2 linked regions of the Tahibacter amnicola genome follow. Each later gene encodes a partner of the first gene's protein in a complex. Links are inferred from orthologs where the notes say so. Each region holds a gene or a part of one and is shown on either strand. Other genes may lie near its edges. The genes, in order: trxB and trxA.

What was found.
Region 2: the proteins of trxB (region 1) and trxA are in contact, whole or in part, in a crystal structure (PDB 1F6M), measured with the Escherichia coli proteins. The link is inferred for Tahibacter amnicola from one-to-one orthologs.

Annotation. Positions count from the first base shown.
Region 1 is NZ_CP104694.1:2,447,477-2,462,375, forward strand. The notes cover bases 921-3,710. They hold trxB (thioredoxin-disulfide reductase), read right to left. Parts: upstream 2,902-3,710; coding sequence 1,939-2,901; downstream 921-1,938. Other genes in these bases: N4264_RS10440 (GNAT family N-acetyltransferase), read right to left, coding at 921-1,891; ald (alanine dehydrogenase), read left to right, coding at 3,195-3,710. Outside these bases: aat (leucyl/phenylalanyl-tRNA--protein transferase), read right to left, coding at 1-725; more of N4264_RS10440, read right to left, coding at 722-920; more of ald, read left to right, coding at 3,711-4,262; N4264_RS10455 (DNA translocase FtsK), read left to right, coding at 4,386-6,731; N4264_RS10460 (hypothetical protein), read left to right, coding at 6,736-7,824; outer membrane lipoprotein periplasmic chaperone LolA, read left to right, coding at 7,837-8,484; N4264_RS10470 (tetratricopeptide repeat protein), read left to right, coding at 8,492-10,285; N4264_RS10475 (replication-associated recombination protein A), read left to right, coding at 10,340-11,710; N4264_RS10480 (MFS transporter), read left to right, coding at 11,707-12,894; N4264_RS10485 (DMT family transporter), read left to right, coding at 12,891-13,751; N4264_RS10490 (EAL domain-containing response regulator), read right to left, coding at 13,841-14,899.
Region 2 is NZ_CP104694.1:1,295,876-1,310,825, forward strand. What follows is about bases 6,298-9,138. They hold trxA (thioredoxin TrxA), read right to left. Parts: upstream 7,961-9,138; coding sequence 7,634-7,960; downstream 6,298-7,633. Other genes in these bases: rho (transcription termination factor Rho), read right to left, coding at 6,298-7,396. Outside these bases: sulfate ABC transporter permease subunit CysW, read left to right, coding at 1-683; N4264_RS25785 (TOBE-like domain-containing protein), read left to right, coding at 1,418-1,825; N4264_RS05400 (NUDIX hydrolase), read right to left, coding at 1,830-2,765; N4264_RS05405 (hypothetical protein), read right to left, coding at 2,832-3,407; N4264_RS05410 (helix-turn-helix transcriptional regulator), read left to right, coding at 3,520-4,494; N4264_RS05415 (patatin-like phospholipase family protein), read left to right, coding at 4,544-5,497; more of rho, read right to left, coding at 5,585-6,297; N4264_RS05435 (type II secretion system protein N), read left to right, coding at 9,724-10,389; N4264_RS05440 (PDZ domain-containing protein), read left to right, coding at 10,337-10,660; type II secretion system secretin GspD, read left to right, coding at 10,672-12,720; type II secretion system ATPase GspE, read left to right, coding at 12,717-14,195; N4264_RS05455 (APC family permease), read left to right, coding at 14,256-14,950. UniProt on the Escherichia coli protein: Participates in various redox reactions through the reversible oxidation of its active center dithiol to a disulfide and catalyzes dithiol-disulfide exchange reactions.

The sequences.
Region 1 (14,899 bases):
CCGGCCAGCTCGGCGGCGCGTTCCAGCGCAAGACATCCGGTCCAGGACCCGGTGGCTCCCGCGCGGGCGGTCAGGCGGGCGACGTGCGCGGCAAACGCCTGCCGCGGCAGTTCGATAGCCCCCAGGGTCCGCAGGTGGTCGGAGCTGACCTGGGCGTCGATCAGCGGCCAGCCCCAGCGGCGCAGGGTCGCCGCCAGTGCCATCAATGCCACCTTCGACGCATTGGTGGCGTGGCTGAACATCGATTCGGCGAAAAACATCTGGCCGACGGCCACGCCGTACAGGCCGCCAATCAACCGGTCGGCCTCGTACACCTCGATGGAATGGGCGTGTCCCATTTCGTGGAGCAGGCAATAGGCATCGAGCATCGAAGCGGTGATCCAGGTGCCCGTCTGCCCCGGGCGCGGTGCTGCACAGCTGATCATCACCGCACGGAACTCCCGATCGGCATCGATCGTCCACGGACACTGGCGCAGCCAGCGGTTGAGGCGCCGGGACTGGTGGACCGCGTCGGTCGCGAACACCATGCGAGGGTCCGGCGACCACCAGAGAATCGGCTCGCCTGGGGAAAACCAGGGGAAGATGCCGTGCCGGTACGCCTCCAGCAGCCGGGTGGGGCTGAGATCGCCGCCGGCTGCGAGCAGGCCGTTGGGCTCATGCAGGGCCTGGTCGATGCGCGGAAACGCTTCGCGGCTGCCGGGTCGGAGGATCGGTATGCGGATCACGGGAACTCGGGCGGGTCAGAAGGGGCGCCGTGGCAGACATGGTCCGCATAGGGCGAATGCCGTTCAAGCTCCGCGCCGTAGTCGCTGATGGCCCGCGCCTCGTGGCGCAGCGCATCGGCAATCGCCTGGCGGAAGCGCAGGTCCGCCACGTAGTGGAAGGACCGCGTGCGCCGGGGCAGAAACCCACGCGCCAGCTTGTGTTCGCCTTGTGCGCCGGGCTCGAAGCGCTGCAGCCCGTGGCGGATGCAGTAGTCGATACCCTGGTAGTAGCACAGCTCGAAATGCAGGCCGGGCACCGTTTCGAGGCAGCCCCAGTAGCGTCCGTAAAGGGTGGTCGCATCACGCAGGCAGAGCGCGGCCGCGATCGGCGTGGCGCCGCGGTAGCCGATGATCGCCACCACATTGCGCGGCAGGTGCTGGCCGAGGTGGCGGAAGAAGTCGGCGGTCAGTGCCGGATGGTTGCCCTTCTCCTGGAAGGTCGTGCAATAGCAGGTGTGCAGGAAACGCCACATCGCATCGTCGAGCTCGTCGCCCTGCACGATCTGCGCATGGACGCCGCTGCGTGCGACCAGCGCGCGTTCCTGGCGGATGTTCTTGCGTTTCTTGTGCGTGAGGGCGTCGAGGAAGTCGTCGAAATCGCGATAGGCGCGGTTGTGCCAGTGAAACTGCCAGTCCGATCGTGCCAGCCAGTGCGGCGTGTCGAACAATTCCACATCGCGGGGTTGTAGAAAGTTGACGTGGGCCGTCGAAAGCTGGCGCCGGTCGCATTCCCCTCGGATGGCCTCGATGAGATGGCGTTGCACGGCGGGATCCGGGCTCGTGCCGGCCAGAAGGCGCGGGCCGCTCACCGGTGAGTACGGGACAGCCGCCAGCAGCTTGGGATAGTAGTCGCGGCCACTGCGTTCGTACGCGGCGGCCCAGGCCCAGTCGAATACGAATTCGCCGTGCGAATTGCCCTTGAGGTAGAGCGGTGCGGCGCCGATGAGCGCACCGTCGCGGTACAGGCCCAGATGGTGCGGTTGCCAGCCCCAGTGGGAGCGGATGCAGCCGGTGCGTTCCAGGCCTTCCAGGAAGGCATGCGACAGGAAGGGACTGTCATCGGGCCGCAGGGCATTCCAGGCGGCGGCGTCGATGTCGGCGAGGCGGGGATGGAACCGCACATCCATGGGGAGGAGGGGCAGGGCGGCGGCAGCCGCCCCGACCGCGCTTCGGCTCAGCCGGCCAGGCCGAGCTTGTCCAGGTATTTCTCGGCGTCGAGTGCCGCCATGCAGCCGAAGCCCGCGGAGGTCACCGCCTGGCGATACACCTGGTCGGCAACGTCGCCCGCAGCGAATACGCCGGGAACGCTGGTCGCCGTTGCGCCGCCTTCCAGGCCGGTACGAATCCGTATGTAGCCATTCACCATATCGAGCTGGCCTTCAAACAGCGCCGTGTTCGGTGTATGGCCGATCGCCACGAACATGCCGGTGACGGCCAGGTCGCGGGTGGATCCGTCCTGGGTGCTCTTGATGCGAACGCCGGTCACGCCGGTCGTGTCGCCCAGAACCTCGTCGACGTGGTGGTTCCAGACGATTTCCACCTTGCCGGCGCGTTCCTTCGCGAAGAGCTTGTCCTGGAGGATCTTCTCGGCGCGGAACTTGTCGCGACGATGTACAACTGTGACTTTGCTGGCAATGTTTGCAAGGTATAGCGCTTCTTCGACGGCGGTGTTGCCGCCGCCGATCACGGCCACGTCCTGATTGCGGAAGAAGAACCCGTCGCAGGTCGCGCAGGCCGAAACGCCCTGGCCCTTGTACTTTTCTTCCGACTCCAGGCCCATGTACTTCGCCGTGGCGCCAGTGGCGATGATGATCGCGTCGGCGGTGTAGGTGCCGCTGTCGCCGGTCAGGCGGAAGGGGCGCTGGGACAGATCGGCCGTATGGATGTGATCGAGCACGATCTCGGTTTCAAACCGCTGTGCATGCGCCAGCATGCGCTCCATGAGCTGCGGCCCCTGCAGCCCCTCCACGTCGCCGGGCCAGTTGTCGACGTCTGTCGTCGTCATCAACTGGCCGCCCTGCAGCATTCCGGTCACCAGCAGCGGCTTGAGGTTGGCGCGCGCGGCATATACCGCGGCGGTATACCCGGCGGGGCCTGAACCGAGAATCAGCAGGCGACTGTGCTTGGGGGTGCTCATGTATAATCCCTCGCCGCTTTTTGGCGGCCTTGAACGTATCGATATTCGCGTCGGGCACGGGTTTCATACCCGCCTCGGTCCCGCCGTCCGTGAAAACAGTCCCTCAATCCTGCATGCCTCGGCGTACGCGCCGTAGGCCGTGCAGGCGGCACGAGGATCCGGAAGGATGGGGAGAATGCGCGAGCGATTCAAGGGCACGACCAGAAGCTAAGCATGGGCTCGGGAGGGCACCGGGCGTAGCGCCGCGTACCGTGGCGGTGATTGAGCTTTCATAACATTGAGGAATTGCTGAGATGCGTATCGGTATCCCGTCGGAAACCAAGACCCTGGAAGGGCGCGTCGCGCTCGTGCCGGCCGCCTGTGCGGACTTGGTCAAACGCGGTCATGAGGTGTTCGTGCAGTCTGGCGCGGGCAACAAGAGCGGCTTCACGGACGCGGACTTCACCCGGGTCGGCGTGAAGATCGCGGCGGACGCCGACGCGCTGTACGAAGCCGGTGAACTGATCGTCAAGGTCAAGGAACCGATCAAGGGCGACCTGGAACGCCTGAAGAAGCACCACCAGCTGTTCTGCTACCTGCACCTGGCGCCGGAACCGGAACTGACCAGGCGCCTGCTCGACATCGGCCTGACCGGCGTGGCGTTCGAGTCGGTCGAGGAAGCCGACGGCTCACTGCCCCTGCTTGCGCCGATGTCGATCATCGCCGGCCGCATCGCGATCCAGGTGGGTACCCATCTGCTGCATCAGCCGATGGGCGGCAAGGGCAAATTGCTCGGCGGCCTGCCGGCGACCGAGCGTGGCAAGGTCGTCGTGCTCGGTGCGGGCGCGGCCGGCGGCAATTCGGCCGCCCTGGCGGCTGCAGGTGGCGCCAACGTCGTCGTGTTCGACAAGCGCCCGGACCGCCTGGCCCAGATGATGGCCCTGGGCACCAACGTCACCGCGCTGTATCCGTACGAAGAATACGTCGCGCGCGAAGTGGCCACGGCCGACCTCGTCGTCGGCGCCGTGCTCATTCCCAGCGCCAAGGCCCCGCACGTGGTAACGCGTGACATGGTCAAGACGATGGAGCCGGGCAGCGTGCTGGTCGATATTTCGATCGACCAGGGCGGCTGCTTCGAAACCGCCCGTCCGACCACCTGGGCCGAGCCGACCTACCTGGTCGACGGCGTCACGCACTTTGCGGTGACCAACATGCCGGGCGCCGTGCCGCAGACCTCCTCGCAGGCGATCTCGGCCGCGATCCTGCCGTATGTCCAGCGCATGGCTGCCGGTTCGCAGTGGCGCGAATTCGAACCGCTGCGCCGCGGCATCAATGTCGACAACGGCCAGATCGTGCACCCGGCGCTCAAGGGCCTGGTCTGATCCAACGCCGTGCCTGCGCAAACCCCGGCCTTGGCCGGGGTTTGCCGGGGATCGGTCATCCGGTCCCGCATCCGCTGCCGCATTGCTTCAAAGATCCTAACTGGTAACAATCGCTTAGACGTAATTCCTAAGGTGCGGCTTCCGGTGGCGCGTAATTCCAAAGCAACTCCGACCACGGCCGCCTCCGAGCAGACCCACAAACGTCTGCGCGAAGTCGCGTTCATCCTGCTGCTGCCCCTGGTCGTGTACCTGGTGGCCTGCCTCCTGAGCTACAGCCCGCAGGACCCTGGCTGGTCCCACGCCGGCGAGCCCGAGCGTATTCATAACTTCGGCGGCGCCGTCGGCGCCTGGATTGCCGACCTCGCGTTCTACTTCTTCGGCGGGCTCGCCTACGTCTTTCCGGTCCTGCTGCTGGTTGCCGTCGGCATGGGCATCCTGCGGCCGCGCGAGGATGAAGCCACGTCCGCGCTGGAGCCGTCGTTGCGGCTGGTCGGGTTCGTCGCGTTCTTCCTGTCGGGCACGGGGCTCGCTCATCTGCATTTCACCGGGCCCAGCCAGCTGCCCGAGAAGGCCGGTGGCATTCTCGGCAAGATGGTCGGCGGCGGCCTGCTGCACGGCTTCGGTTTCCTCGGCGCGACACTGTTCCTGCTGGCGGCCTTCCTGATCGCGGTGACCTTTGCCACCGGCCTTTCCTGGTTCAAGCTGATGGACGCGATCGGGCGCGGCCTGATCACGGCCGTGGGCTGGATCGGCGGCAGCCTGAAAAAGGCCGACGACGCGCGGGTTGGCCGCGCCGCGCGGATCGAACGCGAGGAAGTGCGCAAGGTCGAGACCGTCAAGCAGGCGCGGCGAGAGCCGGTACGTATCGAAAAGCCCTCGACGGGCCCGATCGAGAAAAGCGAGCGGGCCGAGCGCGAGCAGCAGATCCCGCTCTTTGTCGGTGCCGCTGTCGATGGCGACCTGCCGCCGCTGTCCCTGCTCGATGATCCCAAGCAGCAGAGCAAGGGCTATTCGGAAGAAACGCTCAACGTGCTCTCGCGCCAGGTCGAGCTCAAGCTCAAGGACTTCCGTATCGAGGCGCAGGTGGTCGGTGTCTTTCCCGGCCCGGTGGTGACGCGATTTGAAATGGAACCGGCAGCCGGTGTGCGCGGCAGCCAGATCTCCAACCTCGACAAGGACATCGCGCGCGGCCTGTCGGTCGTCAGCGTCCGTGTCGTGGACGTCATTCCGGGCAAGAACGTCATCGGCCTGGAAATCCCCAACGCAAATCGTGAAATCGTATACCTGTCGGAGATCCTGCGCTCTGACAAGTACGACGCACAGAAATCGCCGTTGTCCCTGGCGCTGGGCAAGGATATCGGCGGCCGCCCGGTGGTGGTGGACCTCGCCAAGATGCCGCACCTGCTGGTTGCCGGTACCACCGGTTCGGGCAAGTCCGTCGCCGTGAATGCGATGGTGCTGAGTCTTCTGTACAAGGCCAGCGCCCGTGACGTCCGTCTGATCATGATCGATCCGAAGATGCTCGAGCTGTCGGTTTACGAAGGTATTCCGCACCTGCTCGCACCGGTCGTCACGGACATGAAAGAAGCCGCCAACGCGCTTCGCTGGTGTGTGGCGGAGATGGAGCGGCGCTACAAGCTGATGGCTGCCGTGGGCGTGCGCAATCTCGCGGGCTTCAACAAGAAGGTCAGCGAGGCGGACGAGGCGGGCCAGCCCCTGCTCGATCCCCTGTTCCGCCCCGATGCGTCGCAGCCGGAACGGCGCGCCGAACCGCTGCAGACCTTGCCCTACATCGTCGTCATCATCGACGAGTTCGCCGACATGATGATGATTGTCGGCAAGAAGGTCGAAGAGCTGATTGCGCGCCTGGCGCAGAAGGCGCGCGCCGCCGGCGTGCACCTGATCCTGGCCACGCAGCGTCCGTCGGTCGACGTCATCACCGGCCTGATCAAGGCGAACATTCCCACGCGCATCGCCTTCCAGGTGTCCTCGAAGATCGATTCGCGCACCATCCTCGACCAATCCGGTGCCGAGACGTTGCTGGGTCACGGCGACATGCTCTACCTGCCGCCCGGAACGGCCACGCCCGAGCGCGTCCATGGCGCCTTCGTCGATGATCACGAAGTGCACAAGGTAGTCGAATGGCTGCGCGCGCAGGGACGTCCCGAGTATGTCGAGGGCGTGCTGATGGAAGTGCAGACGCTCGGCGATGGCAAGGTGATCGGAGAGACCGGCCTGCCGGAAGAGCTCAGCGAAGGCAACAGCGAATACGACGAACTGTACGACCAGGCCGTGCGCATCGTGACCGAATCGCGCCGCGCGTCCATCTCGGGCGTCCAGCGCCGCCTGAAGATCGGTTACAACCGCGCTGCACGCCTCATCGAGTTGATGGAACAACAGGGTATCGTCAGTGCACCGGAGCACAACGGCAACCGGACCGTGCTGGCCCCGCCGCCGCCGGAGCTGTAACGCGATGAACACCACTGTCCCCGTCATGTCATCCGCCGAACTGCGCCGCGCGCGCCGGATGACCGTTGGCCTCGCCGGCCTGATCTATCTGGCGGGATGGGCGATGGTGACGTTTCCCCTGCCGTTCAGTGACGCAGGTCCGATGCCGCCGTGGCCGGTGATGATCGACTACCTCCTGACCGTACCGGCCATCTATGCCTTCCTGCACCGCCGGGAACCGCGACGGGCCTTGCGCGGTGCGCTGGCTTTGGCGGGTTTTGGCTATCTGCTGGCGAGCTGGATCCTGCCGCCGCTCGCAGGTCCGTTCTGGGACACGCTGCGTGGTCTGCGCAACCTCAGCCTGGCGATCGGCGTTGCGATCGAACTTGGCATCCTCTTCCTGTTTTTCCGTGCGCTCGGCGGCCTGCGGCGGGCCGAAAATCCGGACTACGCGTTGACCGGCGTCGTCGAGAAAGTGTTTGGCCCCGGCTTCGTCACGCGCATCCTCGCTTTCGAACTGCGTATCTGGTTCATGGTGTTCGCACCGCCGCGCTGGAAATGGGCCTATCGGGGTACCCGCCATTTCAGCTACCACGCCAAGGATGCGAACCTGGCCAACCAGCAGGGCTTCCTGGTCCTGATTGCGGCCGAGCTCCCTGTGGCGCACCTGCTGGTTTCCCTGTGGAGCTCCCTGGCGGCCTGGATCTTCACCGGACTTTCCCTCTATTCGCTCGCGTTCCTGTTTGCGCATTACCGCGCGACGCAGCGCTGCCCGATATCCCTGGATGACAGGCAGCTCTACCTGCGCTACGGAATGTTCCTCTCCGAACAGGCCATAGCACTGTCGCAGATCGAGTCCATCACCCTGCACCGTGGCCCGGTAACACGCGACAGCACGCAGCTGCGCCTGTGCGAATCGGGCGACCCGAATGTCTGTATCCGCTTGCGCAGCCCCCAGGCGGTGGCGGGCCTGTTCGGCCGTGAGCGGCAGATTGAAATCATCTACCTGGGCGTCGACCAGCCGCACGCGTTTGTCAACGCCGTGCAGACAACGCTGGCGTCTACGGAATCTGTGCCGACGGCCGCTGTCCATACGGCACCCTTTACCTCCTGACGACGGAAAACCATGCGAACTGTCGCTGCCCTACTGATGATGCTCGCCGCACAGGCTGTTTCCGCCGCCACTGCCCGGGAGCAGCTGGATACCTTTGCCAAGGGGCTCCGTTCACTCTCCGGCTCGTTCCAGCAAACGGTGTTCGACGCGAACGACAAGCCCGGCAAGGAAACCCGTGGGACGCTCGCGCTTGAAGCACCGCGACAGTTCCGCTGGGACGTCAGTAAGCCCTACGCGCAGCACATCATTGCCGATGGCATGCACGTATGGATTTATGACCCGGATCTGGAGCAGGTCACGGTACGTAATCAGGGCATCGAGGAATCGCACAGTCCGCTGACGGTGCTGACCGATCTTTCACAGCTGGATCGCGAATACGTCGCCACCGAAGCCGGCGAGCGCGACGGGGCGCAGTGGCTGCGCCTGAAATCCAAGGCGAAAGAGGCCGATTTCGAGTATGCCGAGCTCGGCTTCACCACGGCTGGCCTGACGCGCATGGTGTTCAAGGACACGCTCGGCAATCGCACCGAAATCCAGTTCTCCGACTGGAAACGCAATGCGCCGGTGACGCCGGGTACGTTCACGTTCAAGCCGCCGGCGGGCGTGGATGTGATCGGCGAGGTCAAACCCGAAGCCGAAGTGCATCCCGTCAAGGACTAGCCGGCCCATGGATCGGCAGGGGTGGCTGCAGCAGGCGATGGCAGCATTGCAGCACGCGCAGCCGGCGCAGGCCGCTGCCCTGCTGAGGGAGGCGCTGCACGCTGATCCGACGGATGCGGAAGCGGCGCGGCTGTTGTCCGCCGCGCTGCTGGCAACGGGTGACGGCGAGGGGGCACTGCGGGTTCTGGACGAGGCCCTGAGCCACCGGCCGCAGTGGGCGCCGCTCCATGCCGCCCGCGGCGAAGTGCAGTCCCGCCTGGGGAATACCGCGGAAGCCGAAGCCGCTTTCGAAGCGGCGCTCCGGATTCAGCCGAACGACCGCGTTGCCTTGCGGTCGCTGCTGCGGCTCTGGTTGCAGCTGTCCCGTCCGGCGCAGGTACTCGAGCGCATCGACCGGACCTTCCCGCACGCGATTCCCCCGGATTTTCTGCGTATCCGCGCCGAAGCACTGATCGCCGCCGGGCGGGGCGATGACGCAGCGATGCTGTCAGCCGGATTTGGCGCGGACCGCTCGTGCCTGGCGGCTGACCTTCAGCTGGCGTTGTCACTGTCGCAGGCGCAGCAGGCGGGTGCAGCGGAATCCCTGGCGCGACGGTTGCTGCCGACACACCGGCCCGAGGCCTGGTTTGCGTTGGCGCGGGCGTTGCTGGCGCAGGACCGGCTGGGCGAGGCGGAAGCGGCGCTGGTGGAAGTCGTCCGTCATGCCCCCGGCCACCTGCTGGCGCAGGAGGATCTCGTGCAGCTGCGCTGGACCCGCAGCGGCGACCCGGCGATTGCCACGGCGGCACTGGACGAGGCGCTTCGGCGCGATCCGGCGTGCACGGCGCTGCTCGTCCACAAAGCGCGTTTGTACGACTATGCGCGCGGGCCGGAAGCCGCCCGGGCATTGCTCGCCGATGCCGCACGGCAGCGGCCGGACGATGCCCTCCTGGCCCAGGCCTGCGCGGAATTCGCGTTGAAATTTGATGCGGCTGTCGCGGTGCGCGACGCCGAGCGCGCCTGGCAGTTGGCGCCACAGCGCCCTGGCGTCGCCATTGCGCTGGCGGACGCCACGCTGGCCGCCGGACAGCCCGATCGCGCGTTGCGCCTGGCAACGGCCTTGCTGGCGCAGGATCCGGCCGACCAGCACGCACTGGCTGTACAGGCCGTGGCCCTGCGCCAGCTGGGGAAACCGGAATACGGCGAGCTCTACGACTACTCGCGGTTTGTTTCGGCAACATTGCTGGAGACGCCATCTGGCTGGAACCGTCTGGAAGACTATCTCGGCGATCTGGCTGGGGCCCTGCGCCGGATGCACTTGGCCAAGGCCCATCCGGTGGGGCAGTCCCTGCGGGGTGGCACGCAGACCCACCAGGAACTCGAAAAGAGCGAGGATCCGGCCATTCGTGCATTCTTCCAGGCGATTGACGGACCGATCCGGCGCCATCTCACGGCGATCGGGCCCGGCTCGGATCCACTCCGCCGTCGCTACAGCGAGAACTACGCGATCCGCGGCATCTGGTCGGTGCAGTTGCGCGCGAGCGGATTCCACACGAACCATTTCCACCAGGAAGGCTGGTTCTCGTCCGCGTGTTACATCGACCTGCCGCCCGCGATCTCGGACGACTGCCAGGATGGCTGGCTTCAGTTCGGGCAACCGGGCTATCCCACATCACCGCCGACAGGGCCAGATCATTTCATTCGCCCGCAACCGGGGCTGCTGGCGCTGTTTCCATCCTATTTCTGGCACGGCACGGTGCCCTTCACCGGCTCGCCGGACCACACGCGCCTGACCATTGCCTTCGACATCGTACCGGCCTGAAGCCATTGGTCGAGGCCGGGCCAGCAGCCCGGCGTGAGCGGTTATCATCGCCCCATGTCCCGCCGCAAACCCGCCAGCACACATGGATTGTTCGCCGAGCCGCAGGGTTTGAAGCCGCTGGCCGAACGCATGCGCCCGCGCAGCCTCGACGAAATCGTCGGGCAGACACGCCTGCTCGATCCGGGTAAACCGCTGCGACGCGCCATCGAGGCGGGGCACGTGCACTCGATGATCCTGTGGGGGCCGCCCGGTTGCGGCAAGACCACACTGGCCCTGTTGCTGGCGCGCTACGCCGAGGCCGAGTTCCGCGCGATATCTGCCGTGCTGTCGGGCCTGGCCGACGTGCGCGTGGCGCTGGAGGAGGCAGCCGCGAATTTTGCCCGGGGCGTGCGGACCGTGCTCTTCGTCGATGAGGTGCACCGCTTCAACAAGGCGCAGCAGGATGCCTTTCTGCCGCACATCGAGAAAGGCGTGATCCTTTTCATCGGCGCGACGACCGAAAACCCGTCGTTTGAACTCAATTCCGCCTTGCTGTCGCGCTGTCGCGTGCACGTGATGGAAGCCGTGTCGGCCACCGACATCCAGCGTGCGCTGGAGCGTGCGCTACACGATGCGGAGCGCGGGTTGGGCGGGATGGCTCTGCGACCGCATGCCGATGCGCTGGGCCTGATCGCCCAGGCCGCCGACGGCGATGTGCGACGCGCCTTGACCTTGCTGGAGATCGCCGCGGAGCTGGCCGATGGCGGCGTGATCGACGAGGTGACGCTGGCGCAGGTGCTGGCCGATCGCACCCGCCGATTCGACAAAGGGGGCGAACAGTTCTATGACCAGATCTCCGCGCTGCATAAATCTGTGCGCTCGTCCGACGCCGATGCGGCGCTGTACTGGGTCACGCGCATGATGGATGGGGGCTGCGATCCGGCTTACCTCGCGCGGCGGCTGACACGAATGGCGATCGAAGATGTCGGCCTGGCCGACCCGCGTGCCCTCAGCATGGCCCTGGAGGCCTGGAATACCTACGACCGGCTCGGTAGTCCCGAGGGGGATCTGGCTCTGGCGCAGGTGGCGGTGTACCTCGCAGTCGCCGCCAAGAGCAATGCCGTGTACGTCGGATTCAACGAAACGAAGGCCGAAATCGCGGCGAACGGTACTCTCGAGGTACCCGTTCACCTGCGCAATGCGCCGACCCGGCTGATGAAGAATCTCGGCTACGGTGCCGGCTACCAGTACGACCACGATGTTGAGGGCGGGGTAGCGCTAGACCAGCAGTGCCTGCCCGATGCCCTCGTCGGACGCCAGTTCTACCGGCCTACCGAGCGGGGGCTGGAAGGAAAAATCGCGGAGAAGGTGAACGCGCTGCGCCAGGCCCGCGAGGCGGCGCGTTCCGCATCGGCGGAGCCTAAGGGCCGGAGGTCGCGCGCATGATCGCGGCCTTGCGTTCCCTGCCAGCCACCGTCTGGTTGCTGGGCCTGGTCAGCCTGGTCAACGACACCGCCAGCGACATGATCTACCCGCTGGTGCCGCTGTATCTGTCCGGCGTGCTGATGGCGGGTCCAAAGGTCCTGGGCCTGATCGAAGGCGTCGCGGAGGCGGCTGGCAGCCTGCTGAAGCTGGTTGCCGGCGTGATGGCTGACCGTTTGCGCCGGATGAAGCCCTGGGTCGTGGCGGGCTACAGCGTGGCGGGATTGGCGCGTCCGATGATTGCGTTCGTCACGGGCTGGGGCGGCGTGCTGGCCTGCCGGTTCGCCGATCGTCTGGGCAAAGGGCTGCGCGCGGCGCCGCGCGACGCGCTGCTGACCTTGAGCGTGGATCCGTCGCGCCGTGGCATGGCGTTCGGCCTGCACCGCGCAATGGACAATCTCGGTGCCGTGGCCGGCCCGCTGGTCGCGGCGGGACTGCTGGCGGCCGGGTTTTCGCTGCGGCAGGTGTTCTTCGCGGCGATTCTTCCGGCGTTGGTGGTGATCATCCTCACCCTTGTCATCCGCGAGCCGTCGCATCCTCCGGTGCTCAAGACCCAGCCGTGGACCTGGCACCTGGGCGATTTTCCGCCGGCATTCCGGCGTTATCTGCTTGTGCTCGGGCTGTTCACCCTGGGCAACTCGTCGAACATGTTCCTGCTGCTACGCGCGCAGGAGCTGGGCCTCACCGCGAGCGAGATCCCACTGGCCTGGGCCGTGGTGTGTGGCGTGGCAGCGGTGCTGAGCACGCCGCTGTCGGCGCTGTCCGATCGCATTGACCGGCGCCGGTTGATCACCGGCGGCTGGGCGATCTACGCGGTGTTCTACGTCGTCTTCGGATTGCTGCCGCCCACACCCTGGCTGATCTGGCCGATGTTTGCGTTCTATGGCGTCTTCCTGGCGGCCACCGAGGGGGCCGAGAAGGCGCTGGTGGCTGATCTCGTGCCAGCCGAACGTGCCGGCACCGCCTTCGGTTGGTACAACCTGGTGGTCGGTCTGATGCTGCTTCCGGCATCGCTGGTGTTTGGCTGGCTGTGGAGCGACATCCAGCCGTTGGCGGCATTCGGCTTCGGCGGCGTCTGCGCCCTGGCGGCCGCGGTATTGCTGCGGGTCTGGGTGGCGCCTCCGGCGGGATCCAGGGCCATCGGATGACGCCGTATCTGCGTGGCATCCTGTGCATGCTGGGTGCGGTCGCTGCGTTCTCCTTCATGGACGCAGGCCTCAAGGCATTGTCTGCGCACTACGGTGCGATGCAGGTGGCAGCGCTGCGCGGCCTGGCGTCCTGGCCGCTCATCGTCCTGTGGTCGGTCGCCAATGGCGGTGTTGGCCAGCTGGTGCGGGTGCGCTGGCCCTTGCACCTGCTCCGAGGGGCGTTGTCAGTGGCGATGCTGTCGTCGTTCGCCTACGCCCTGCGCTACCTGCCGATGACCGAGGCGTATTCACTGTTTTTCGTCGCCCCGCTGATGATCACCGCCCTGGCCGGACCCATGCTCGGCGAACGGGTGGGCTGGCGCCGATGGGTGGCGATCGGCGTCGGACTGGGCGGCACGCTGGTGATCCTGCGGCCGAGCGGCGAGGGTATGCTTTCGTTGGGCGGTGCCGCCGTGCTGGTGTCGGCGGCGAGTTATTCGATTTCCGCGATCACCGGCCGCATTCTCGGACGCACCGACAGTACGCCCGCGATGATGTTCTGGATGATCACATTGCTGTGCGTGTTCGCGACGGCGTCGGCGCTACCCGATTGGAAGCCGGTCCTCGCGCAGGATGTCTGGTTGCTGGTCGGCGTGGGACTGAGCGGTACGCTGGGGCTCTACGGCATCACGGAAGCGTTCCGGTTGACGCCGGCGTCCGTCGCTGCGCCGCTGGAGTACACCGCACTGGCCTGGGGCCTGCTGTTTGACTGGCTGTTCTGGAGCACCCTGCCCGAGGCGCGAATGGTGACTGGCGCAGCGATCATCGTGATTGCAGGCCTGTACCTGCTCAAGGGGGATCGCGGTCACGAGGGTTGACGGTGCACAAGCTACCTGGCGCAGCCGCTGGCGCAGGTCGCGCCAGCGGCTGTAGTGGCGCGGTGCCGCGCGCCGGCGGAAGACCAGGATCAGCGCACGTCGTGCGCGATGATCTTTTCCGGTTCCTGCAGGAAGTTGCCCTGTACGAAGTTGACGCCACAGCTGAACAGGATCGACATGCTGGCCGCGTCTTCCACGAACTCGGCGACGGTGAGCTTGCCCGCGTGGTGGGCCTGGTCGCACAGCTCCTTGAGTTTTTCCTGGTTTTCCTTGTGCTTGGGCAATTCGGCCATGTAGCTGCGGTCGAGCTTGAGATAGTCGACGTCGATATGCTTGAGCAACTGGAAGGAATTCAGGCCTGACCCGAACTGCTCCAGGGCGAAGCCGCAGTGCAGTTGCTTGAGGCCGTGGGCGAAGGCGCGTGCCGGCTTGAGGTTGGTGACGACCTTGCTCTCCGGCATCTCGAAGACCAGTGCATCGCCGCGCAGGCGCGCATTCTTGAGCTGCTGCGCCACCCACGGCAGCAGGGTCTGGTCTTCGAGCGACTGTGGGGTCAGCTTGATGAAGAACGTGGTCTTGTTGCCGGCGCGTTCGCGTTCCACCAGGGCCTTGATGGCGTGCGCGATGACCCAGCGGTCGATCTGCGGCATCAGTCCGTGCTGTTCGGCGATCGGCAGGAAGAAGTTCGGCGTGATTTCGCCCTTGGGCCCCTGCATGCGCAGGAGAATCTCGAAGAACTCGCCATCGGCGCCATGCAGGCTGATGATCGGCTGGTTGAACAGGACGAAGCCGTTGTTGGCCAGGGCGTCCTGCACCAGCTTGAGCCAGTGGCGCTGCTTTTCTTCCGCGGCTTTGTCCTGTGCCGCCGGATCGAAAATGTTGATGCGGTTGACGCCTTCGTTCTGCGCCGCGCGCAGCGTGGTATTGGCCTGGCCGAGGATGGCCTGGGCATTGGCGTTCTTTTCGCTGATCAGCGTGCCGCCGATGCTCATCGTGACGCTGATCGACTGCTTGCCGATATCGAAGATACGGTCTTCGAACGCCTTGCGCAGCGTCTCGGCGACCTTCTTGGATGATTCGTGATCGCGATCGATCAGCAGCACTGCGAACGTGTGGTCCGCGAAACGGGCGGCGACGTCCACCTCGTT
Region 2 (14,950 bases), 1.1 Mb from region 1 along the record:
CCGTGTCCGCGATCAAGCTGACCCTGCTGGTGGCCGGCATCTCGGTGCCGCTGAACACGATCTTCGGCCTGGCGGCGGCCTGGGCGATGACGCGCTTCGAATTTCGCGGCAAGACCTGGCTTGGCGCGCTGATCGACCTGCCGTTCTCCGTGTCGCCGGTGGTGTCCGGCCTGATCTACGTGCTGCTGTTCGGCGCGCAGGGCTGGTTCGGCCCGTGGCTGGCGGCGCATGACATCAAGCTGATTTTTGCCGTGCCCGGGCTGGTGCTGGCCACCGTATTCGTCACCCTGCCGTTCGTGGCGCGGGAGCTCATTCCGCTGATGCAGGCGCAGGGCAGCGAGGAAGAAGAAGCGGCGCGCGTGCTCGGCGCCACCGGCTGGCAGATGTTCTTCCGCGTGACCCTGCCCAACATCAAGTGGGCGCTGCTCTACGGCGTGCTGTTGTGCAACGCGCGCGCCATGGGCGAGTTTGGCGCGGTGTCGGTGGTGTCGGGTCACATCCGCGGGCTGACCAACACGCTGCCCCTGCAAGTGGAAATTCTTTACAACGATTTCGCCTCGGCGGCGGCATTTGCCGTGGCGTCGCTACTGGCCCTGCTGGCGCTGGTCACGCTGGCGCTGCGTACCTTCCTGGAATGGCGCTATGGCGCCGAACTCGCGGCGCGAGCGCCGCGCGGACATTGAACATGACGATCGACATCGCCAACCTGCATCGCCGTTTCGCCGACTTCCGGGCGCTCGATGATGTCAGCCTCACTATCGCGCCGGGCGAATTCGTCGCCCTGCTGGGCCCTTCGGGCTCGGGCAAGACGACCCTGCTGCGCATCCTGGCCGGCCTTGATTTCCCCGACGCCGGCAGCGTCACGCGCGACGGCCGCGACCTGCTGGGCATCAGTGCGCGCGAACGCGGCGTCGGCATGGTGTTCCAGCACTACGCGCTGTTCCGCCACATGACCGTGTTCGACAACATTGCCTTCGGCCTTCGCGTGCGGCCGCGTGCCAAGCGGCCCAGCCGTGCGGAAATCGCCGACCGCGTCGAAAAGCTGCTCAAGCGCGTGCAGCTGGAGGGCTTCGCCAACCGTTATCCGGCGCAGCTGTCCGGCGGTCAGCGCCAGCGCGTGGCGCTGGCGCGTGCACTGGCGACCGAGCCGGATGTACTGCTGCTGGACGAACCCTTTGGCGCACTGGATGCGCAGGTCCGCATTGCGCTTCGTCGCTGGCTGCGCCACCTGCACGAAGAGCTGGGGCTCACCACCGTCTTCGTCACCCACGATCAGGAAGAGGCGCTGGAGCTGGCCGATCGCGTCGTGGTGATGAACCTGGGCAAGATCGAGCAGGTCGGTACGCCGGACGAGATCTACCAGCAGCCCGCAACGCCCTTCGTGTTCGAGTTCATCGGCAAGGTGAACAAGGTGCCGGTGCGCATCAGCGGCGGCCGCGTCCACGCGGGCGATCAGCGTTTCGACGCCGACCCGCTCGACGGCGTGGCCGATGGCACCGCGGTCGCGTATGTGCGGCCCGAACACCTGGCGCTGACGCCGGCCGCGCTTGAATCGGGCTGGAAGGCGACGCTACGCCATGTGTATCTGTCGGGCAGCGTGGCGCACCTGGAACTGGATGTACCGGCACTGGGGCAGACACTCGAAGCGGAGCTCGGTGGCGACGAGGCACAGCGCCGCTCGCTCACCACCGGCGTGACAGTGACCGTCCAGCCGCGTCACCTGACCGTCTTTCCAATCGATTCGAAGACCGGCAAGCCGGACCTGCAACGGCGGCGTGTCGTGCACCCGCGCTACGGTCAGGCGGCGATCGCGCGCTGGCGTTAAGCGCTCACCGCCCCCACCAGGCGCCCGGAAAGTAGACGCCGGGCGCCGGCCGCTCGCGGAAGACTTCGTGGCGGAACCGGAACAGTTCCGCCGGACGGCCGCCCGTCGCAGGCGCCAGCCGGCCGGTTCCCTCGACCAGTCCGGCGCTTTCCACCAGTCGGCGGAAGTTCTGCTTGTGCAGGCGGTTGCCGCTCAGTGCCTCCACTACCTGTTGCAGCTGCAACAGGGTGAATTCCGGGGCGAGCAATTCAAAGACGACCGGGCGGTATTTCAGTTTGCCGCGGACGCGCCCCAGCGCCGTCGCCAGTATGCGCCGGTGATCCAGCGCCATTGGCCGCCCGCCGGCAGCGGGCGGGGAATCGCCTGCGCCACGTTCACGCAGGGCTTCGGCAACCAGTCCGGCCTCCCACAGCAATTCGTAACGCTCCAGCGTGCGCTCCGGATCCCAGGGCGTGGCATCCAGGCCGAAGGTGAGGTCGACCCGTTCGCGTTTGCGCTTGTCGCGTCCGGCCCAGGCATGCAGGCGCGGGGCGAGGTCGCGCTCGATCAGGGTCGGCCGGCCGTTGCGCCAGTCTTCCCAGGGCAGGTAGCCGTACCAGTCGCGCCAGTGGGCGCCCAGCCGCGCGGGCATGGACTGTTCGCGCACGAGGGCCAGATAGGCGGTCGAGATGACACGCCCGCCGCCCATGCGTTCGCGCGGGTCGCGATAGCGGTCGCCAAAGGTATACAACTGTTCGACGTAGCCAAGCTGGAAGCCGGTCTGCTGCGAGACCCAGTCGCGAACGCCGCGTTCCAGCGTCTGGTGGGCCTCCAGGTCGAGCGGGCCGGAGGGCAGGGCCTCCTCGCCGCTCGGGTCAGCCACCGTCAGTACGCGCGGCGCCTCGGCGGTGACCGCAATGATGACGGCGTCAAGGCCGATATGGATGGACGACTCGGGCATGCGCCCAGAATAGCGGACTTGACGCGTCGTTTACCGCCCGTTCCCTGCACGCTGGCACAGGCGCCGTCAGGGTTTCTCGACGCGGATGCTCGCGTCGTCGTAGTCGAAATAGCGGATGCGCGTGGTCGACTTGACGCCCATGAATGCCCCTTGCGATTCCAGCTGAAGCGGCAGGCCTGATTTCTGCGAGATCCACACCTTCACGTCGGCGCGATGCGGCTGTGAAATGGTGTAGTTGTATATATTGGCCGGCTCGCCGTCGACGGTATCGCTGCCGGCCGCCTGCACGGTCATGTCGCCTTCCAGCTGCTCAAGTGTCTTCTGGTTCCGGTACTGGCCGACGATCTTGCCCACCGGCATCGGCAGGCGGATGCTGCGCCCGTCGATTACCGTGTAGGCATCGTCGCCAACGATGACCTGCTCGGCCTGCCCCTGGCCGGTGACGATGTGGTAGCGGTCCGGGGCGACAAAATCCATTGACGAGATCTGCTGTCCTTTCTTCACATCCACCACCGTGGCGCGAAAACTCTTGGCGGCCAGGAACTTGGAGAATGCCGCATGCAGATCTTCCCGCGGTGACGCGGCAGCGGCAGTGCTGGCGAAGGCAAGGACCAGTGCGAGGAGGGACGGGCGGCGCGGCATGGATGCACTCCAGGGGTGCGGCAGAGTCGGGCACTCGCAATGCTATACGCAAAACCGGGCGACGGACCGACGGGGCTGGCGAAGCAGCGGCCCTAGCCGCCACAATCGGGACATGGACCGATACGAACGCATCTTAAGTCTGCACCGCATCCTCAAGGCCTCGCGCTATCCGGTCAGCCTGCAGCGGCTAAAGGACGAGCTGGGATGTTCCCGCGCCACCCTGTACCGCGATGTCGCTTTCCTGCGCGATGCGCTCGGCGCTCCGATCGAGAGCGGCGAGGGCGACCAGGCCGCCTTTCGCTACGATGGCGCGGAAGCCGAGCGGTTCGAGTTGCCGGGCCTGTGGCTGACCAGCGACGAGCTGTCGGCCCTGCTGGCACTCAACGCGCTGACGGCCAAGAGCGGGCCGGGCATCCTCTCCGATGCGCTGGCGCCGTTCGAGAAACGGATCGAGGCGCTGCTCTCGGATCACGTCAGCGGTAGAAAACTGCCGGTTGAGCGCATTCGCGTCATCGCCAGCGGAAATCGCAAACTGGACGAAATCAGTTTTCGCGTCGTGGCTGGCGCCGTCGTGGCGCGACGCCAGCTGAAGTTCCGCTATCGCGCTCGCTCCACCGGGCAGACCACCGAACGCCAGGTCTCCCCACAGCGCCTGGCGCACTACCGCGACAACTGGTATCTCGACGCCTGGGACCATGAGCGCGAAGGACTCCGCAGTTTTGCCGTCGACCGGATCGCGGCCCCGCAGATGCTCGATGCCGAGGCGATCGATCGCGACGACGCCGAACTCGACAAGCATCTGGCCGCCAGCTACGGCATCTTTTCCGGCGCGCCCAAGGCCTGGGCCACGATCCGCTTTTCGCCGCATGCCTCGCGCTGGGTGGCCGACGAACACTGGCATTCGCAGCAGCAGGGCGCATTTCTGTCGGATGGCCGTTACGAACTGAAGGTGCCCTACAGCAATTCCAAGGAATTGCTGATGGATGTCCTCAAATACGGACCGGATGCCGAGATCGTCGCGCCGCTGAGTCTGCGCGAGGAAATGAAAATCCTGCTGCAGCTGTCGATCGGGGCGTACCAGGCCTGATCGGCGGCACCCCGCCACGCTTTTGTCCCTGAGGATCCGCGTACCGGCCATGAATACGCCCGTCGTTGTCGCCAACCCCGAACCGCCGCGCCGCAGCGCGATCTCCCTGGTCCTCGGATCGGGCGGCGCGCGCGGATACGCCCATGTCGGCGTGATCGAGGAGCTGCAGGCACAGGGCTATGTCATCCAGTCGGTCGCCGGCAGCTCGATGGGAGCGCTGGTCGGCGGGGTTTTCGCGGCCGGCAAGCTGGAGGCTTATCGCCACTGGTCGAGCAGCCTGAAGACCTTCGACGTGCTGCGCCTGGTCGACTGGACCTGGCGGGGCGGCGGACTGATCAAGGGGCACCGCGTCATCAGCGCGCTGCGCGAGATGGTCGGTGACATCGATATCGAAGACCTGCCGATCAGCTATACCGCCGTCGCGGTCGATATCGACGCGCAGCGCGAAGTGTGGTTCTCACGCGGCTCGCTGTTCGACGCGATCCGTGCCTCGATTTCGATTCCCACCGTCTTCCGGCCACACCTGTACCAGGGGCGTCGCCTGGTCGATGGCGGCCTGCTCAATCCCGTGCCGGTGACGCCGACGCTGCGCGACCTGACCGACGCGACGATCGCCGTGGACGTCAACGCGGAAGCCGAAGGGATCTCCGAGCGCGAAACGCCGATCACGCGTCCGGAAATCGTCGAGCCGGTATCGGCGGATTCCGCGGGATTCAGCTTTTCGCGGATCGGTGCGGCATTCGAGCGGTTCATGGAAAAGCGATCACGGCGTGTCGCCGTCACCGAGCCGGGCCTGCTGGAACTGTTCGCCCGCTCGCTCGATGTCGTGCAGGAAACCCTGACCCGCTACAAGCTCGCTGCCCAGCCGCCGGATCTGGTGATCTCGATTCCGCGCAATGTCTGTGCGTTCTATGAGTTCCAGCGCGCCGACGAAGTGATCGAGGTGGGCCGGCTGCGTACGCGCGAGGCCCTGGCGCGTTGGCAGCGCGCGCGGCGCGGCTGATATCCGCCGGCAGCCGGTTCCCGCCTGGAACCGGGAAACAAAAAAGGCCGGTTTCCCGGCCTTTTTTTACGTCTCGGTCAGCGGCGATCAGCCACGCTTCATCGAGTTGAAGAACTCGTCGTTGGACTTGGTGTTCTTCATCTTGTCGAGCATGAACTCCATCGCGCCGAGTTCGTCCATCGGATGCAGGAGCTTGCGCAGGATCCAGATCTTCTGGAGCAGGTCCGGTTCGATCAGGAGTTCTTCGCGGCGCGTGCCCGAGCGATTGATATTGATGGCCGGATAGACGCGTTTCTCACCGATACGGCGGTCAAGATGCACTTCCATGTTGCCGGTGCCCTTGAACTCTTCGTAGATGACCTCGTCCATCTTCGAGCCGGTATCGATCAGCGCGGTGGCCAGGATGGTCAGCGAGCCGCCTTCTTCCACATTGCGCGCGGCGCCGAAGAATCGCTTGGGGCGTTGCAGGGCATTGGCGTCGACACCGCCGGTGAGCACCTTGCCCGAGGACGGCACGACCGTGTTGTACGCGCGCGCCAGGCGGGTGATGGAGTCGAGCAGGATGACCACGTCCTTCTTGTGTTCGACCAGGCGCTTGGCCCGTTCGATCACCATGTCGGCGACCTGCACGTGGCGCGCGGCCGGTTCGTCGAAGGTGGAGCTGATGACCTCGGCGCGCACGCTGCGCTGCATTTCGGTCACTTCTTCCGGGCGCTCGTCGATCAGCAGGATGATCAGGTGCACTTCCGGATGGTTGTTGACGATGGCCTGGGCCACGTTCTGCAGCATCATCGTCTTGCCCGCCTTGGGCGGCGAGACGATCAGGCCGCGTTGGCCCTTGCCGACCGGCGAGATCAGGTCGAGGATGCGGCCGGTGATGTCTTCGGACGAGCCGTTGCCGCGTTCCAGGTGGAACGACCGGCGCGGGAACAGCGGCGTGAGGTTCTCGAACAGGACCTTGTTCTTCGACGCTTCCGGCGGCTCGCCGTTGATGTCGTCGACCTTCAGCAGCGCGAAGTAGCGTTCACCGTCCTTCGGCGGACGGATGCGGCCGGTGATGTAGTCGCCGGTGCGCAGGTTGAAGCGCCGGATCTGGCTGGGGCTGACGTAGATGTCATCCGGGCCGGCCAGGTACGACTCGTCGCCCGAGCGCAGGAAGCCGAAGCCGTCCTGCAGGATTTCCAGTACGCCTTCGCCCCAGATGCCGCCGCCGCTGCGGGCATGCGCCTTGAGGATGTTGAAGATGACGTCCTGCTTGCGGGCGCGGGCGACACCTTCCTGGATACCGAGGCCTTCGGCCATGTCCAGCAGCGCCGCGGCCGGCTTGCGCTTGAGCTCGGTGAGGTTGATCAGCGGACCATTGCCGCCGCCATTGCGCTCGTCGGGAATTTCGTCCTCGTAATTGCCGCCGCGCATCTGCTGCTGGCGATTCTGGCGATTACGGTTGCGGTTGCGCCCTTCGCGGCGGCTGCCCTGGTGCTGGCCCTGGCCGTAGCCCTGGTTCTGGCCCTGCGGGCCTTGGCCGCCCTGGCCCTGGGCGCCGTTGCCGCCGTCACCGGAGGCGGCGTTGCCCGAATCGGCGCGGTCGCCGCTGAAGAGGTCCTGCGTGTTCTGGCGTTCGGCCGGCGCCTCGTCGCGCGGCGCGTGTTCGCGCAGCGACAGTGGCTCGCGGGGTGCCGATTCGCGCGGCTGGGTGTCGCGCGGGGCGGCTTCACGGCGCTCCGGCGCTTCGCCGGCCTGGGCCTTTGCCTCCGCCTTGGCGGCAGCCGCTTCCGCCTTGGCGGCGGCTCGGGCGGCCTGCGCTTCGCGCCGCGACGGGCGGCTTTCGGCAGGCGGATTGTCGGGACGCGCATCGGCCGTTGCGGCCGAGCCGTTTTCCTTGTTCTCGATATCAGACACGGGCAAACCTCGCATGGGCGCCGTTGGCCGGCAATCAACTCGCCGGCGGGATGGAATCAGGGGGTGAACCGGAAGGGGTGGGGCGCTGCGCCCCGAAACGCTTCGGCTACGTTAGCACTGTGAAATCGGTGCGTAAAGCGGCAGACCGGCGGACTTTGCTTTCGACGCGACAGCGCGCCGGTGCCCTGCGGGCCCGCGCGCCGGCCGGTGGGCCGAGGCGCGGGGGGCCGCGCTGGATCAGATGGTGCGGTCGATCAGCTGGGTGAGCTGGTTCTTGGAGACGGCGCCGATCTGGGTGGCCTCGATCTTGCCGTTCTTGAAGATCATCAGGGTCGGGATGCTGCGCACGTTATAGTTGCGCGGCGTCTTCTGGTTGTTGTCGATGTTGACCTTGACGACCTTCATGCGGCCTTCGTAATTGGCCGCCAGTTCGTCGAGGATCGGCGCGATCATCTTGCAGGGGCCGCACCATTCAGCCCAGAAGTCCACGAGCACCGGTTCGGCCGAATTGAGCACGTCGGTTTCGAAGGAATCGTCGCTGGCATGGGCTATGAGCTGGCTCAAGGGAATTCTCCGTCTGAAGGATTTCCGCCAAACTGCGGAAATGTCTAGGTTTGGGCTACACTCGCGGACGTCGCGAACAGCAGCGGGAAGCGGGTAGCATGGCCGAGAGGGCGGAATTTGAGCCCAATCGACCGAGCGTTTCAAGTTGGGACCTCAATATGGGGTACTGGCAAGCTTCCTCAAGTGTGGTGCGTGAACCAGCGGCGAGGCGCGCCGGCCTACTGGCCATCATGAATGTCCGAACACGTACTAACTGACAGTTTTTTCGACAATTTCGACCTGCACCCGCGTCTTCTGGCCGGGCTGCACGACAGCGGCTTCACGCGTTGCACGCCGATCCAGGCGCTGACCCTCCCGGTCGCGCTCGCCGGCCGCGACGTCGCCGGCCAGGCCCAGACCGGTACCGGCAAGACCGGCGCCTTCCTGATCGCCGCGATGCAGCGCCTGTTGACGGTCCCGGCCCTGGCCGAGCGCAAGGAGACCGATCCGCGCTGCCTGATCCTCGCACCCACGCGCGAGCTGGCCATCCAGATCGACAAGGATTTCAAGAACCTCGGGCGCCATACGGGCCTGCGCTCGGCCCTGATCTACGGCGGAGTGGACTACGACAAGCAGCGCGAACAGCTGCGTGGCGGCGTCGACATCATCATCGCCACGCCCGGCCGCCTGATCGACTACTTCAAGCAGCATGTGTTCAGCCTGCGGGCCGTCGACGTGATGGTCATCGACGAAGCCGACCGCATGTTCGACCTCGGTTTCATCAAGGACGTGCGCTTTGTCCTGCGCCGCCTGCCGGCGCGCGACCGCCGCCTGGGCCTGCTGTTCTCGGCCACCTTGAGCTACCGCGTGCTCGAGCTGGCCTACGAGCACATGAACAACCCGGAGAAGCTCTCCGCGGAGACCGAATCGGTCACCGCCTCGCGGGTGCGCCAGGCCGTCTATTTCCCGGCGACCGAGGAAAAGATGCCGCTGCTGCTGAATCTGATGTCGCGCGACGAGGTCCTGCGCAGCATCGTGTTCGTCAACACCAAGATCGCCGCCGAACGGGTAACAACGCGCCTGGAGCGCCACGGCTTCCGTGTCGGCGCGCTATCCGGTGACGTGCCGCAGCGCAAGCGCCAGAAATTGCTTGAGCGGTTCCAGAAAGGTGACGTGGATGTGCTCGTCGCCACGGACGTGGCCGCGCGCGGACTGCATATTCCCGCGGTCAGCCATGTCTTCAATTACGACCTGCCGAACGATCCGGAAGACTACGTCCACCGGATCGGCCGGACGGCGCGCCTGGGCGCGGAGGGCGATGCCATCAGCTTCGCCTGCGACATGTACGCCATGGGCCTGCCGGACATCGAAAGCTACATCGAGCAGAAGATTCCGGTGGCAACCGTCACCACCGACCTGACCGTGGCGCCACCCCGCCGCGAGCGGCCCGCGGTGGTGAGCGACGACGACAACGATGACGCGGAAGCCGCGCCGGCTGATGCGGCACCGGCCGAAGCGGCGCCCTCGGGTGCGCCGAAGCGTCGCCGGCGCCGCCGGCGGAGCGGCAGCGGTGATGGTGGACGGTCCGGCGGCGGAAATTCCGCACCGCCGACGCCGCCGGCCGCGCAATGAACCAGGCTGGCCAGTGATGGCCGGCCCGGCGGTCCTTCGGGGTCGCCAACCCTCCGGGGCGGATGATCGCGGGGGGACCGGGCAGCAGTAGCGGGTCGGCGCGAGGCAGGAAGATCGCCGCCGATCGTGGGGACAGGGGAAAGAGCAGGGCCATGCCGTATTTCGCCGAGTGGACCAGCACGGATATCGAACGCGCGTCGCGCCTGACGGCCCAGGCTGTCTGTGCCGCGGCGGCCCTGCTGTGCGTGCTGATGGCGGTCCGGCTGGCCTGGGTGGCACTGCCGCGGGGCGTGGATCTCTCGCTCGAGCCGCTGCCGGTCGCGCCGGTGGAAGCCACCTCGGCCCCGGTCACGCTCTCCAAATGGCATCTGTTCGGCAGCGCCGGTCCGAGCCTGAACGATCTGGCCCGCTCGGCCCCGGCGACGCAGCTGCAACTGAACCTGCGCGGCACGATTGCCGAGGCCGATCCGCGCGAAGGCATGGCCGTCATCGCCGACCCGACCTCCGGGGAGCGGGCTTATCGCGTCGGCGACACCCTGCCGGGGGGCCATCCTGGATGCGGTCTACCCGGACCGGGTGGTTCTCCTGCACGACGGCGCCCAGGAGACCCTGGCATTGCCGTACGACCAGCCTTCCGCGCCACCGCCGGCGGGTACGCCCTCGGTGACACCGTCACCGGGTGGCACAGCGCCGGCGCCGGCGCGTCCGATTTCATCGCCGCCGGGGGTGCAGGGCGGAGTGGCGCCGGTATTCGTGCCGCCGCAGATGTCCCAGGGGGCGGTCGATTTCTCCAAGATTTCGCAACAGCTCAACCTTGATCCGGCCGCCCTGGCGCGCCAGGTGAATGCGCAGCCGGTGTTCGAGAACGGCAAGATGACCGGCGTACGCCTGGCCGGCGGTCCCGATGCGGCGCTGGTCGCCAAGCTCGGCCTGCAGCCGACCGACGTCGTCACCTCTATCAACAGCGTCCCGCTCGATTCGCCAGCGCGCATCCAGCAGGTCGTCAACACCGTCCAGAATGCCAGCCAGGTGACCGTCACGGTCATGCGCGATGGCAAACCCGTCACCCTCAGCGTGAACGTCAAATGATGCGTACCCTCATGACTACGGCTTCATTGCGCGGCATCGCCCTTGTCCTGGCGCTCGCGTTGGCTGCTCCCGCCGTGGCGCAGCCGCCGCCGTCCGCCGCCGGCAACCCGCCGGGGACCCACACGCTCAACCTGAAGGACGCCGACATCCAGGCGCTGATTGCGACGGTGTCGGAAATCACCGGACGCAACTTCATCGTCGGCCCCAATGTGCAGGGCAAGGTCAGCGTGATCTCGGCCAAGCCGATGCAGCCGGACGAGATCTACGATGTCTTCCTGTCCGTGCTGCGCGTTCACGGCTACGCCGCGGTCTCCGCCGGCAGCATGATCAAGATCGTCCCCGAGGCCATGGCCCAGGCCGAAGGTGGCAACAGCGTTGCCACGGCAGAATCGGGCGACGCGATCGTCACCCAGATCGTGCCACTGCGGCATGTGGCGGCGGCGGAGCTGGTGCCCATCCTGCGTCCTCTGCTGCCGCAGGGTGCCCAGCTCATCGCCCACCAGACCAGCAACTCGTTGGTGATCTCCGACCGCGCCAGCAATGTGCAGCGTGTCGCCGGCATCATCGCGCGCATCGACACCGTGTCCGATGCGGAGGTCGAGGTGATTCCGCTCGAGCACGCGAACGCGGCCGAGATGGCACGCACGCTCACCATCCTGGCCGACGACAAGGCGGCCCAGGCGGCCGGCGAGTCGCCGCGCATCCTGGCCGACGAACGCACCAATTCCATCCTGATCGCCGGCGCCAAGAGCGGCCGGCTGCGCATGCGCACCCTCGTCACGCACCTGGATACGCCCCTGCAGAAGGGCGGTGATACCAACGTGGTCTACCTGCGCTACGCCAAGGCCAAGGACCTCGTTCCCATACTGACGGGCGTTGCAGCGACGCTGAACAACGAGGCGCCGCCGAAGGAAGGCGCTGCCGCCAACAACAGCAACGCCACGATCCAGGCGCACGAGGAAACCAACGCGCTGGTGATCAGCGCCGCGCCGGCGGTGTTCCGCTCGCTCGAAGGTATCGTCCGGCAGCTCGACGTGCGCCGCGCGCAGGTACTGATCGAAGCCGTGATCGCCGAAGTCGCCAGTGAAACCGCGCGCGAGATCGGCGTGCAATGGTTTACCGCGCCGCAGACCCAGGGCGACAAGATCGGCCAGGGCGTCATTGGCGGCCAGCTCTTCAATGGACCAGGCGGCCAGCCGAACCTGCTGCAGATCGCCGCCGATCCGACAGGGCTTGCCAGTACCGCGGGCGGCCTGACCCTGGGCTACGTCGATGGCGTGGTGAACATCGGCGGCAAGGAGATCCTGAACCTGGGCGCCATGATCCGTGCGTTGCAGGGTGATGGCCGCTCGAACGTGTTGTCCACGCCGTCGGTGCTCACCCTCGACAACCAGGAAGCCATCATCAAGGTGGCGCAGGAAGTGCCGTTCAAGACCGGCCAGTACACCAATGCCACGGGGACGACGGGCGGCACGAATCAGGCACTCACGCCGTTCCAGACGATCGAGCGCAAGGACGTGGGCCTCACCCTCAAAGTGACGCCGCACGTTAACGAGGGCGATTCGGTGCGCCTGGACCTGCATCACGAATTGTCTTCGCTGGCGCCCTCCGTGGCCGGCGCGGTGGACCTGGTCACCAACAAGCGCGAACTGTCGACCAGCGTACTGGTCGCCGACAACGCCACGCTCGTCCTGGGCGGCCTGATGGACCACACGGCGTCCGACACGAACAACAAGGTGCCGGGCCTGGGCAGCATTCCGGTGCTGGGCAACCTCTTCAAGTACCGCAACAACAACGTTTCCAAGCGCGACCTGATGATCTTCCTGCACCCGCGCATCCTGCGCGATGCGGCGACCGAGCAGGCCGTATCCAGTGAAAAGTACAACTATATCCGCACCGAACAGATCCAGATGCGGCAGAACCGGGAAAGCCTGACGCCCAGGTCGCTCCAGCCGGTCTCGCCGGAAATGCACGATTTCCTGGCCGATCCGGACGGCCCGGCGGCGCCGGCGCCCGCCAAGGCGGGGGCGGCAGCCAAGCCGGCGCGGGGCAAGAAGTGACTGATGCACGACCGGCGCGCCCCAGCTTCGGCTTCGCGCGCCGCAACGGCGCCACGCTGGTGGCCTGGCACGACGACCACGCCGAGGTGGCCTGCCGCGAGGGCGTGAAACCCGAGGCGCTGGCGGAACTGCGCCGTTACCTGGGCGCGCCGATGAAACTGACGCGTCACAGCGCGGCTGATTTCGAGCAGTTGCTGCGCCGCCTGTACGAGCAGGGCGACGACGCGCGCGGTGTCGTCTCGGACATGGACGAGGCGCTGGATCTGAAGTCCCTCGCCGACGACCTGCCCGAGCCGGAAGACCTCCTCGAAAGCGACGACGACGCGCCGATCATCCGCCTGATCAATGCCCTGCTCACCGAAGCGGTGAAGGAAGGGGCCTCGGATATCCATATCGAGCCGTATGAGAATCGCCTGGTCGTGCGATTCCGCATCGATGGCGTGCTGCGCGAGATCCTCTCGCCGCAGAAAGCGGTCGCCAATGCGGTCGTCAGCCGCATCAAGGTGATGGCCAAGCTCGATATTGCCGAAAAGCGCCTCCCCCAGGACGGCCGCATCGGCCTGAAGATCGCCGGCCGGCCGGTGGACGTGCGTGTGTCGACCATTCCCGCCGGCCACGGCGAGCGCGTCGTGCTGCGCCTGCTCGACAAGCAGGCGGGTCGGCTGGATCTGGTGCAGCTGGGCATGTCCGCCGAGGACCGCGCGCGCATCGAGACGATCATCGAGCGCCCCCACGGCATTTTCCTCGTCACCGGCCCCACCGGTTCGGGCAAGACGACCACGCTCTACGCGGCGCTGCTCAAGCTCAACGATGCCAGCCGCAACATCATGACGGTGGAAGACCCGATCGAGTACTACATCGACGGCGTCGGCCAGACCCAGGTGAACACCAAGGTCGAGATGACCTTTGCCCGCGGCCTGCGCGCGATCCTGCGCCAGGATCCGGACGTCGTGATGGTCGGAGAAATCCGCGACCTGGAAACCGCCCAGATCGCCGTACAGGCGTCGCTGACGGGCCATTTCGTGCTGTCCACGCTGCACACCAATTCCGCGGTCGGCGCGGTCACGCGCCTGCGTGACATGGGCGTGGAGCCGTTCCTGCTGTCGTCCTCGCTGGTCGGCGTGCTGGCGCAGCGGCTGGTGCGCGTGCTCGATCCCGCCACGCGCGAGGCCTACGGCGCCACGCCGCGCGAGCTCGCCGGATTCGGCCAGCCGGCGGATACGCACGCCGTGCTGTACCGGCCTGCGGAAGGGCTCCCGGGCCGTACGTCCGGGTATCGTGGGCGAACCGGTATTTACGAACTCATCGCCGTCGACGAAACTTTTCGCCGTCTCATCCACGAAGGTGCATCGGAAGCCGACATGGAGCGCTATGCGCGCTCGCGCGGCCCGTCGATCGCCGATGATGGATGGAAGAAATGTCTGGCGGGCGTTACCTCCGTGGAAGAAGTCCTGCGGGTGACGCGCGACGACTGACGCTTTACTTCGACGCCGCTCCGGGCCGCGACGTCACAACCGTGCCCTGGGAGACTGCGCGTGACTCAAAGCGATTCGTCGTTTCATCGTTCCTTGACCCTGCTCGACGGCACCATGCTGGTGGCCGGCTCGATGATCGGGTCGGGTATTTTCATCGTCAGCGCGGACATTGCGCGCAACGTGGGGTCCGCCGGCTATCTCATCCTGGTCTGGCTGATCTCGGCCCTGATGACCATCGTCGGTGCGCTCAGCTATGGCGAGCTGTCGGCGATGTATCCGAAAGCCGGCGGCCAGTACGTGTACTTGCGTGAAGCGTGGGGGCGCCTGCCGGCCTTCCTCTACGGCTGGTCGTTCTTCACGGTCATCCAGACGGGCACCATCGCCGCCGTGGGCGTGGCCTTTGCCAAATTTGCGGCCTACCTGTTCCCGGCGCTGGGTGACCAGAACATCCTCTTCTCGGCCGGCGTGTTCAAGCTCAGTGCGGCGCAGCTGGTGTCGATTGCGCTGATCTTCTTCCTCACCTTCGTGAACAGTCGCGGTGTGGAGAACGGGAAATGGATCCAGACCGTTTTCACCCTGGCCAAGATCGTCTCCGTGCTCGCGCTGGTGCTCTTCGGCGTGTTCCTCGGTGCGCGTTCGGAAATCTGGAGCGCCAACTGGGCGAACGCCTGGCAGGGCGTCACTGCCGTGGATACCGGCACGGTCGCCCTCGCCCTGTTGCCGGCAATCGGCGTGTCGATGGTCGGCGCGCTGTT